DNA from 2 places in the Nonomuraea sp. 3-1Str genome. Region 1 is predicted to be linked to the other one. Evidence: predicted binding sites of a transcription regulator. Region 1 holds the regulator's gene; the other holds the start of a gene.
The links. Region 1 encodes HrcA, which represses chaperone genes, less so after heat shock. Its sites were predicted from a motif close to TTGGCACTCTCNNNNNGAGAGTGCCAA; they were not measured.
Positions count from the first base shown of each region.

Region 2: a site for HrcA is predicted at 1,979-2,005, ahead of groL (chaperonin GroEL). Genes of this name have one in related genera too.

Region 1 is NZ_JALHBK010000009.1:118,772-123,681, reverse strand. Features, by position in the region: gene MTP10_RS16895 (DUF3097 domain-containing protein) at 1-100, opposite strand, end outside; gene MTP10_RS16890 (hypothetical protein) at 119-1,075, opposite strand; gene hrcA (heat-inducible transcriptional repressor HrcA) at 1,227-2,240, shown strand; gene dnaJ (molecular chaperone DnaJ) at 2,252-3,391, shown strand; gene MTP10_RS16875 (16S rRNA (uracil(1498)-N(3))-methyltransferase) at 3,420-4,145, shown strand; gene MTP10_RS16870 (hypothetical protein) at 4,184-4,910, opposite strand, start outside.
Region 2 is NZ_JALHBK010000038.1:43,126-48,035, reverse strand. Features, by position in the region: gene thrC (threonine synthase) at 1-1,012, shown strand, start outside; gene MTP10_RS38160 (MoaD/ThiS family protein) at 1,058-1,333, shown strand; gene MTP10_RS38155 (cold-shock protein) at 1,608-1,808, shown strand; gene groL (chaperonin GroEL) at 2,117-3,745, shown strand; gene MTP10_RS38145 (hypothetical protein) at 3,827-4,910, opposite strand, start outside.

The DNA of each region.
Region 1 (4,910 bases):
CGGCGTCCTCCACCACGAGGTCGGGTTCGGCGGGCACCTTCGGGATCGTGCCCTTGCCCGGCCGCCGCCAGTTGCCCGCGAGAACATCACCGTCATACACACCGGGGACCGTAGCAAATCACCCGCCTGCCGCGAGGCGCCTGCGGTGGCCGCTGCGCCGTGCCAGGACGACGACGGTCAGGACGACCGCGACCAGCACGCCCGCCCCGGGCAGCAGGAACAGCGCGGCCACGCCGCCCAGCAGCCCGCCGGCGTCCACCGCCGGGCCCACCGCGAAGCGCGCGCCCGATCCCGCGGCCGTGTCGCACTTGAGCTGGTAGCCGCCCGCCTTCGGCACGTTCAGGGCGAGGATGGCCCGCCAGGTGGTCGAGCCCTGCGTGACCGTCATGCTCCCGGGCATCCTGGCCAGCAGCGCCCTGCCGGCGCCGCCGCCGGCCGAGCAGGTGTACTGCACCGGCGAGGCGCTGGCCAGGTACACCACGGGCTCGTCGGCCGGGTCCACGTTCACGGTCACCGTCTCGCCGGAGCCGAACGTCCTCGTCGGCAGCGCGCTCCGCGCCGTGTCCGCCACGCCGCCCGCGAACAGCGCCACCCCGGCCACCACGCACACCAGCGCGAGCCCCCAGGCGGCCCACACCCACCACAGCGGGGGCCGGAGCAGCTTGGGGTCCGCCCGGGGCGCGTACAGCGGGCCGCCGGCGTACATGCCGGACACCGGGAGGGGCCGGCCGCCGTACGGGCCCGTGAGCGGCTGGCCGCCGTAGGGCCCCTGCTCGCCCGAAGGAGAGCCGTAGGGGCCCGGCTGGTACGGGACCTGCGGGTGGGCGGCCTGCTCACCGGTCACCGGCCCCGGCCCGTACGACGGCCCGGACGGCGGCTGGGGGTACGGCGGCTGCCGCGAGTACGGGGCCTGCTGCGGCGGCATGCCGTGCGGCCCCGTCTGGTACGGCGGCTGCCCGTACGGGGGCTGCCCGTACGGGGGCTGCCCGTACGGCGGGGGAGGAGGGGGCTGACCGGGATGGGGGCCGGGCCCGGGCGCCGGGTCGTTCGGCTGGGAGGGGGACTCGTCGGTCATGTCGGCAAGTCTGATCCCTGGAGGCGGGCCCGCGCCAGCGGCAGGATGGCCAGGTGTTATCGCACCTTGTGGGTGAGAGCCGTACACTTGGCACTCGGGAACACAGAGTGCTAGACGGTCGTTCCCCGAGGCAGACGCAGGAGGTGAGCACGTGCTCGACGAACGTAAGCTGGCGGTGCTCCGCGCCATTGTCGAAGACTACGTGTCCACCAACGAACCGGTGGGCTCCAAGGCGCTGGCCGAGCGCCACAATCTCAAGGTCTCCCCCGCCACCGTGCGCAACGACATGGCCGCGCTGGAGGAGGAGGGCTACATCACCCAGCCGCACACCAGTGCCGGCCGCGTGCCGACCGACAAGGGCTACCGGCTGTTCGTCGACAGGCTGTCGCAGGTCAAGCCGCTGTCCGGGGCGGAGCGCCGGGCGATCGAGACGTTCCTGGCCGGGGCGGTCGACCTCGACGACGTGGTCACCCGCACCGTGCGGCTGCTCGCGCAGCTCACCCGGCAGGTCGCGGTCGTGCAGTACCCGACGCTGACCCGCTCGACCGTCCGGCACGTCGAGCTGGTGCCGCTCTCGGAGCGGCGCGTCATGCTGGTGCTCATCACCAACACCGGCCGCGTCGAGCAGCGCGTGGTCGAGCTGCCCGAGGTCGTGGAGGACACCCGCATCGCGCACCTGCGGGCCGTGCTCAACGCCTGTCTCGACGGGTGCGGCCTGAGCGCCGTGCCCGATCTCGTCGCCGACCTGCCCGAGCGGCTGCCCGCCGAGGACCGGCCGGCCGTGGCCACCATCCTGTCGGTGCTGCTGGAGACCCTCGTCGAACGCCACGACGAGAAGATCGTGTTCGCCGGGGCGGCCAACCTCGCCGGCGCCGACTTCACCGTCGGCCTGCGCGACGTGCTGGAGGCCCTGGAGGAGCAGGTCGTGCTCATGCGGTTGCTCGGCGAGACGTCCAGCGACATCCCGTCCGCGCTCACCGTGCGCATCGGCTCGGAAAACCCCTATCTGCACGGCACGTCCATCGTCGCGACCGGATACGGTTCTGGCGACAACCAACTGGCCCGGCTCGGCGTGCTGGGTCCCACGAGGATGGACTACCCCGTGACGATGGGCGCCGTACGCGCGGTGGCACGCTACGTCAGCCAGATCCTGGCTGCATCATAAGAGGTCGATAAGTGGCAAACAGCGACTACTACGCCACCCTCGGGGTGCGCCGTGACGCCAGTCAGGACGAGATCAAGAAGGCCTACCGCAGGCTGGCCCGGGAGCTCCACCCTGACGTGAACCCCGATCCTGAGACCCAGGAGCGGTTCAAGGAGATCACGCAGGCCTACGAGGTCCTGTCCGACGCGAACAAGCGCCAGATGTACGACCTGGGCGCGGACCCGTTCGGCGGCGGCGGGGCGGGCGCGGGGGCCGGCGGCTTCGGCGCGGGCTTCCCGTTCAGCGACATCATGGACGCGTTCTTCGGCCAGGCCGGGGGCGCGCGCGGGCCCCGCTCGCGCGCCCGCAGGGGCCGCAACGCGACCATCCGCGTCGAGCTGGACCTGCGCGAGACCGCGTTCGGCACGACCCGGGAGCTGGTCGTCGACACGGCCGTGCTGTGCGAGGTCTGCCAGGGCGCCGGCGCCGCGCCCGGCACCCACCCCGACACCTGCGACATGTGCAACGGCCGCGGCGAGATCTCCCAGGTCACCCGGTCGTTCCTGGGCCAGGTCATGACGTCCCGGCCGTGCCCCCAGTGCGGCGGCTTCGGGTCGATCATCCGGCATCCCTGCCAGGAGTGCTCCGGCGACGGCCGGGTGCGCACCCGCCGTACGATCAAGGTGCGCATCCCGGCGGGCGTCGAGGACGGCACCCACATCCAGCTGGCCGGCGAGGGCGAGGTCGGCCCCGGCGGTGGGCCGCCCGGCGACCTGTTCCTGGAGATCGTCGAGCGCCCGCACGAGATCTTCGAGCGGCGCGGCGACGACCTGCACTGCACGGTGCAGATCCCGATGACGGCCGCGGCGCTCGGCACGATCCTCACCGTCGAGACGCTCGACGGCTCCGAGGAGCTCGACGTGCGGCCGGGCACCCAGTCGGGGCAGGTCATCACGATGTACGGCCGGGGCGTGCAGCGGCTCAACGAGAGCGGCCGCGGCGACCTGCTGATCCACGTCAACGTCGAGACGCCGTCGCGGCTCGACCCGGCGCAGGAAGAGCTGCTACGGGAGCTGGCCAAGCTCCGGGGAGAGGAGCGCCCTCCGGGTAAGTTCGCACCGGGGCAGCAGGGTTTTTTCTCACGGCTGCGCGACGCGTTCAACGGGAGATGAGGCCGCCGCGGGGTAGAGACGGGCGGACGTGAGCGTCCCCGTCTTCCTGTCCGACGCCCTCGACGGGCCCGAGCTGCTGCTCGACGGGCCCGAGGGGCGTCACGCCGCCGCCGTGCGCCGGCTGCGCGCCGGCGAGCGGGTGGACGTGACCGACGGCGCCGGGGCGGTGGCCGAGTGCGTCGTGCGCGAGGCGCTGAAGGACTCCCTCCGGCTCGACGTGGTCGCCCGCCACGACGTGCCGGCGCCGCGGCCCCGGATCGTCGCCGTGCAGGGCCTGCCCAAGGGCGACCGGGGCGAGCTGGCCGTCGAGATGATGACCGAGGCGGGCGTGGACGTGATCGTCCCGTGGTCCGCCTCGCGCAGCATCACCCAGTGGAAGGGCGACCGGGCGGCCAAGGCGCTGGCCCGCTGGCGCTCCACCGCGCGCGAGGCGGGCAAGCAGGCCCGCCGCTTCCACCTGCCCGAGGTGACCGAGCCGGCCTCCACGGCTCAGGTCGAGGCGCTGCTGCGCGGCGCGGCCCTCGGGCTGGTGCTGCACGAGGAGGCCGCCGAGCCGCTGTCGCGCCTGGAGACTCCGGCCGACGGCGACGTGGTCATGGTCGTGGGCCCCGAGGGCGGGGTGTCGGAGGAGGAGGTGGCCCGGTTCCGGGCGGCCGGAGCGGTGCCGGTGCTGCTCGGGTCCACGGTGCTGCGCACCTCGACGGCGGGGGTGGCGGCGGCCTCGGTCCTCATGGCCCGTACCGGCCGCTGGTGACCCGCCGGCGCCGGGCCGCCTCGCGGGCGCCGGCGGCCCTACTGCGAGGAGAGCGGGCTGGCGTCCATGATCGTGGTGATGGTCTGGACGGTTTGGACGGGCTGCGTCGGGTCGGGGGCGTCGGCCGGGCAGTCGTCGGCGGGGCACGGCACGGCCGCCGGCGCCGTTTCGGTCACCGTGGCGGCCGGGGTGGGCGTCCGGGCCGGGGTCGGCGTCGCGCCGGGACAGTCGTCGCGCGGCTCGGCCGGCCCGCTCGTCGGCCCGCCCGTGGGCTCGTCCGTCTGGTCGGACGTCGGCCCGGGCGTCAGGTCGTCGGCCTGGCCGGAGGTCCGCCGGCCGGCCTGCTCGCCGGTCGGCGTGGGGCACGGGGTGGGGGAGGACGCCTTGGGCGTCGGCTTGCTGGTCGACCTGGCGGTCTCGGGGACGTGCCGCGGTGGCCGCGTCGTGGGATCGGGCAGCACCACGACCTCACGCTCCTCGCTGCGCTGCGGCGGATCGGGCGACACGGCCCGGTTGGTGGAGGACCCCGCGGGCGGGGTCGAGGTGGTGCGGACGTCCTGCACGGTCTCCCGCAGCACCTGGTGGCGCAGCTCGGGGACCACCATCACGATCGTGCCGGCCACCAGCACCGCGCTCGCCGCGGCGGCACCCGCCCGCCACCAGAACAGGTTGCGGATGCCGCGCCGCTCGATGCGGGCACGGATGATCTCCAGTCCGTCCGGCGAGGGCACGACCGTGTCCGCCTCCGCGCGGAGCACACGGCGC
Region 2 (4,910 bases), on a different contig from region 1:
CATGAACCCCGGCTGGACCAAGCTCGTCAAGGCGGGCAACCTCGGCCGCGCGCTCGGCCTCAAGTCCCTGTACGTCAAGGACGACTCCGGCAACCCCACCCACTCCTTCAAGGACCGGGTCGTGGCCATCGCCGTCGAGGCGGCGCGCAACTTCGGCTTCCACACCCTGTCGTGCTCCTCCACGGGCAACCTCGCCGGAGCGGTGACGGCCGCGGCGGCCCGGGCCGGGCTCGACGCCTGCGTGTTCATCCCCGCCAACCTGGAGCAGGCCAAGATCGCCATGGCCCGGGTGTTCGGCGGCAAGCTCATCGGCATCGACGGCACCTACGACGAGGTCAACCGGTTCTGCTCGGAGCTGATCGGCGACCCGATGGGCGACAAGTGGGGGTTCGTCAACGTCAACCTCCGGCCGTACTACGCGGAGGGCTCCAAGACGCTCGCGTACGAGATCGCCGAGCAGCTCGGCTGGCGGCTCCCCGAGCAGATCGTCATCCCGATCGCCTCCGGGTCCCAGCTCACCAAGATCGACAAGGGCTTCAAGGAGCTGATCGCCCTGGGGCTGGTCGAGGACCGGCCGTACAAGGTGTTCGGCGCCCAGGCGCTCGGCTGCTCGCCCGTGTCGGCCGCCTTCAAGGCCGGCCACGACGTGGTCCAGCCGGTCAGGCCCGACACCATCGCCAAGTCGCTGGCCATCGGCAACCCCGCCGACGGCCCCTACGTGCTCGACATCGCCCGCCGCACCGGCGGCGCGGTGGAGGACGTGACGGACGCCGAGATCGTGGACGCGATCAAGCTGCTCGCCTCGACCGAGGGCATCTTCGCCGAGACGGCGGGCGGCGTCACGGTCGGCGTGCTGAAGAAGCTCGCCGAGAGCGGGCGGCTCGACCCCGAGGCGGAGACCGTGGTGCTCAACACCGGCGACGGGCTCAAGACGCTCGACGCGGTCTCCGGGGACGCCCAGCCCACGGCTGTGATCAAGCCCTCTCTCGACGCGTTCCGCGCGGCTGTCTGACCGCCGCACGCGGCTGCCCGTTCAACCAGGAAAGGCGACTTAATCATGAGTGTTTCTGTACGGATTCCCACCATCCTGCGCACGTACACCGGCGGAAACGCGGAAGTGAGTGGCGAGGGCACGACTCTTCGTGACGTCCTCGCAAAGCTCGACTCCGACTACCCGGGGATCGGCGCGCGAATTCTGGATGAATCGGGCAAGATTCGTCGTTTTGTCAACGTTTACGTGGGAGAAGAGGACGTCCGTTTCGCGCAGGGTCTGGACACGCCCGCGCCCGAAGGGGTCCAGATCTCCATCATCCCCGCGGTCGCCGGCGGCTGACGCCCCCCGCATCGCTCCCTGAAGGCGCCCCTCGTGGGCGCCTTCTGCTTTTCCCGGATATTCAATGTTGAACTACTTTGGCCATGTGCCCATACATCCCCTTAGGGAAACCGTTGAGAGGAATTGCGCGGTTTGCGGGTTGACTCTGTTGCCAAACGCCGTGCCACAGGTATGGTCGAGGACGATCGTCCGGCTGTTTTGCCATAAGTCGTGGCGATTGCGGGTCTCGCGGACGAATGGGCGGGATCCGCGAGCCCAGTAAGAGGAGTCGGAAGTGGCGCAGGGCACCGTCAAGTGGTTCAACGCGGACAAGGGCTACGGCTTCATCGCGGTAGACGGTGGTAAGGATGTATTCGTCCATTACTCGGCAATCATGATGGACGGCTATCGCTCTCTCGAACAGGGCCAGCGGGTCGAGTTCGAGATCACACAGGGCCAGAAGGGGCCGCAGGCGGAGTCCGTCCGCGCTGTCTGACCCAGGTCGCTGGCGTCCAGTGGCAGGCCGCGCGGCAGCGCAGTCCGTACGGCCTGCCCTCGCACCCTCGTCGAAGATCACGGCGGGTCCCTCCGGGGCCCGCCGTGCGGCTGACCTGGGCGCCTGCGGTGCTCGCTTGCACTCGACCGGGTAGAGTGCTAAACAGTTCGTTGGCACTCTCTGTATGTGAGTGCCAGCACCTGGGATCGGGACGATGGGGTCCGCCAACGGAGACGCGGACCCATATGCCGTCGCGGGCGTCGGCTCGATCCGCCGCAAGCCACCCTGCATCTGGGAGGTCCAGCCTTATGGCAGCCAAGATGATCGCGTTTGACGAGGACGCCCGGCGCGGTCTCGAGCGCGGTATGAACCAGCTCGCCGACGCCGTCAAGGTGACCCTCGGCCCCAAGGGCCGAAACGTCGTGCTGGAGAAGAAGTGGGGCGCCCCCACCATCACCAACGACGGCGTTTCCATCGCCAAGGAGATCGAGCTCGAGGACCCTTGGGAGAAGATCGGCGCCGAGCTGGTCAAGGAAGTCGCCAAGAAGACGGACGACGTCGCGGGTGACGGCACCACCACGGCCACCGTGCTCGCCCAGGCGCTGGTGCGCGAGGGTCTGCGCAACGTCGCCGCCGGCGCCAACCCGATGGCCCTGAAGAAGGGCATCGAGTCCGCCGTCGAGCGCGTCAGCGAGGAGCTGTCCAAGCTCGCCAAGGACGTGGAGACCAAGGAGCAGATCGCCTCCACCGCCTCCATCTCCGCCGCCGACCCCGAGATCGGCTCGCTCATCGCCGAGGCGATGGACAAGGTCGGCAAGGAAGGCGTCATCACCGTCGAGGAGAGCAACACCTTCGGCCTGGAGCTTGAGCTCACCGAGGGCATGCGCTTCGACAAGGGCATGACGTCGATGTACTTCGTCACCGACTCGGACCGCATGGAGGCCGTGCTCGAGGACCCGTACATCCTGGTCGTCAACTCCAAGATCTCGGCCAACAAGGACCTGCTGCCGCTGCTCGACAAGGTCGTGCAGTCCGGCAAGCCGCTCCTGATCATCGCTGAGGACGTCGACGGCGAGGCCCTGGCCACCCTGGTGGTCAACAAGATCCGCGGCCTGTTCCGCTCCGTGGCCGTCAAGGCCCCGGGCTTCGGTGACCGCCGCAAGGCCATGCTCGGCGACATCGCCATCCTGACCGGTGGCCAGGTCATCGCCGAGGAGCTCGGCCTCAAGCTGGAGAGCACCACGCTCGACCAGCTCGGCCGCGCCCGCAAGGTCGTCGTGACCAAGGACGAGACCACCATCGTCGACGGCGCCGGCGACCCCGACGCCATCTCCGGCCGGGTCAACGAGATCCGCGCGGAGATCGAGCGCACCGACTCCGACTACGACCGCGAGAAGCTCCAGGAGCGGCTGGCCAAGCTCGCCGGTGGTGTCGCCGTCATCAAGGCCGGCGCCGCGACCGAGGTCGAGCTCAAGGAGCGCAAGCACCGCATCGAGGACGCCGTTCGCAACGCGAAGGCGGCCGTCGAGGAGGGCATCGTCCCCGGCGGTGGCGTGGCGCTGCTGCAGGCGGGTGCCAAGGCGTTCGACAAGCTGGAGCTGTCGGGCGACGAGGCCACCGGTGCCGCGATCGTGCGCAAGGCTCTGGAGGAGCCGCTCAAGCAGATCGCCGTCAACGCCGGCCTCGAGGGCGGCGTCGTGGTGGAGAAGGTCCGCAACCTCACGCCGGGTGAGGGCCTCAACGCCGCCACGGGCGAGTACGTCGACATGTTCGCCTCGGGCATCATCGACCCGGCCAAGGTGACGCGCTCCGCGCTGCAGAACGCCGCCTCCATCGCGGCGCTCTTCCTCACCACCGAGGCCGTCATCGCCGAGAAGCCGGAGAAGAACCCCGCCGCTCCCGCCGGTATGCCCGGCGGCGGCGACATGGACTTCTAAGTCCTTCTCGCAGCACTCTCACGCACCATCAAGGGCGGCCTGTCCAGCACTGGACGGGCCGCCCTCGCGCGTTCAGCGGGTTCAGTCCTTGATGACGGCGTCGCGGGGGCCGCCGTACAGCGGGTTGCGGTCGTAGCGCTGCTTCGAGACGCACAGCCAGACCTCGCCCTTGCGGATGTCCATGGCATCCCAGACCACCCAGTCGTCGCCGACCGTGGCAAGAGGGCTGGTCCGGGCCTGAAGGTGCCTTTCGCCGAGGCCGTCGGGGCCGGACATGACCATGAAGGTGACCTTCAGGCCGCGCTTCCGCAGCTCCGGAAGCACCACGGCGACGGTCTTCTCGTCGACCCGGTAACCGGCGAGCGAGCCGCCCCTGGTGGTCGCCAGGCGCAGCCCGTTGCCGTCGACCTCCTCCAGCGGGGGCCGGTCGGGGATGAACTCGCAGGGCTTCACCGGGTCCTTCATGAGGATGGTGCTGGTGCTGCCGCCTCCGTCGGGGCGCGGGGTGATGGTCCAGACGAAGGTCTCGCCGGGCCGGAACAGCCGGGTGTCGATGCGCATCTGCCAGCCGCCCTTCTCGCCCGGGATGTTCGCGGGCACGGAGTAGAGGCCGGAGGGAATGTCCTGCACGTGTTCCGCGCGCGGCTCCCTGCACCGCTTCCCCTCGGGCACGTAGTCCACGATGGCCGGGACGCCGAGCTCCTCCAGCCGCCTCCTCAGCCCGTCGGCGTCGTCGAAGTCCCGGACCTGGATGGTGACGATCCCGCGCTCGTCCTTGGTGACGGCGTAGGAGGCCGTCACGCCGCGGCCTTCCTCCACCAGGCTGGGGCCGACGACGATGCCTCCGGCCAGGGCCGCCGCGACGGCGAGCCCGGCGGCCAGCCGTCCGAACCCGCGCCGGCGCCCGCGCGTCGGTGAGTGCCCCGCGACCGAGCGCCCTGCGGCAGGCGCCCCCGCGACCGGGTTCTCCGCGAGCGCGTTCTCCGCGATCAGGTCCTTTGCGGCCGGGTCTTCCGCGAGCACGTCTCCCGCGGCCGGGCCCGCGAGGATGGAGGCCAGCAGCGTCCGGGCCCCCGCGCCGGACGGGTCGGCACCGGGCGCAGCTGGCTCGACCCGGGCCAGCGCCGCCGTCAGGGCGTCGATCTGGTCCCTGCCCCGCGTCGTG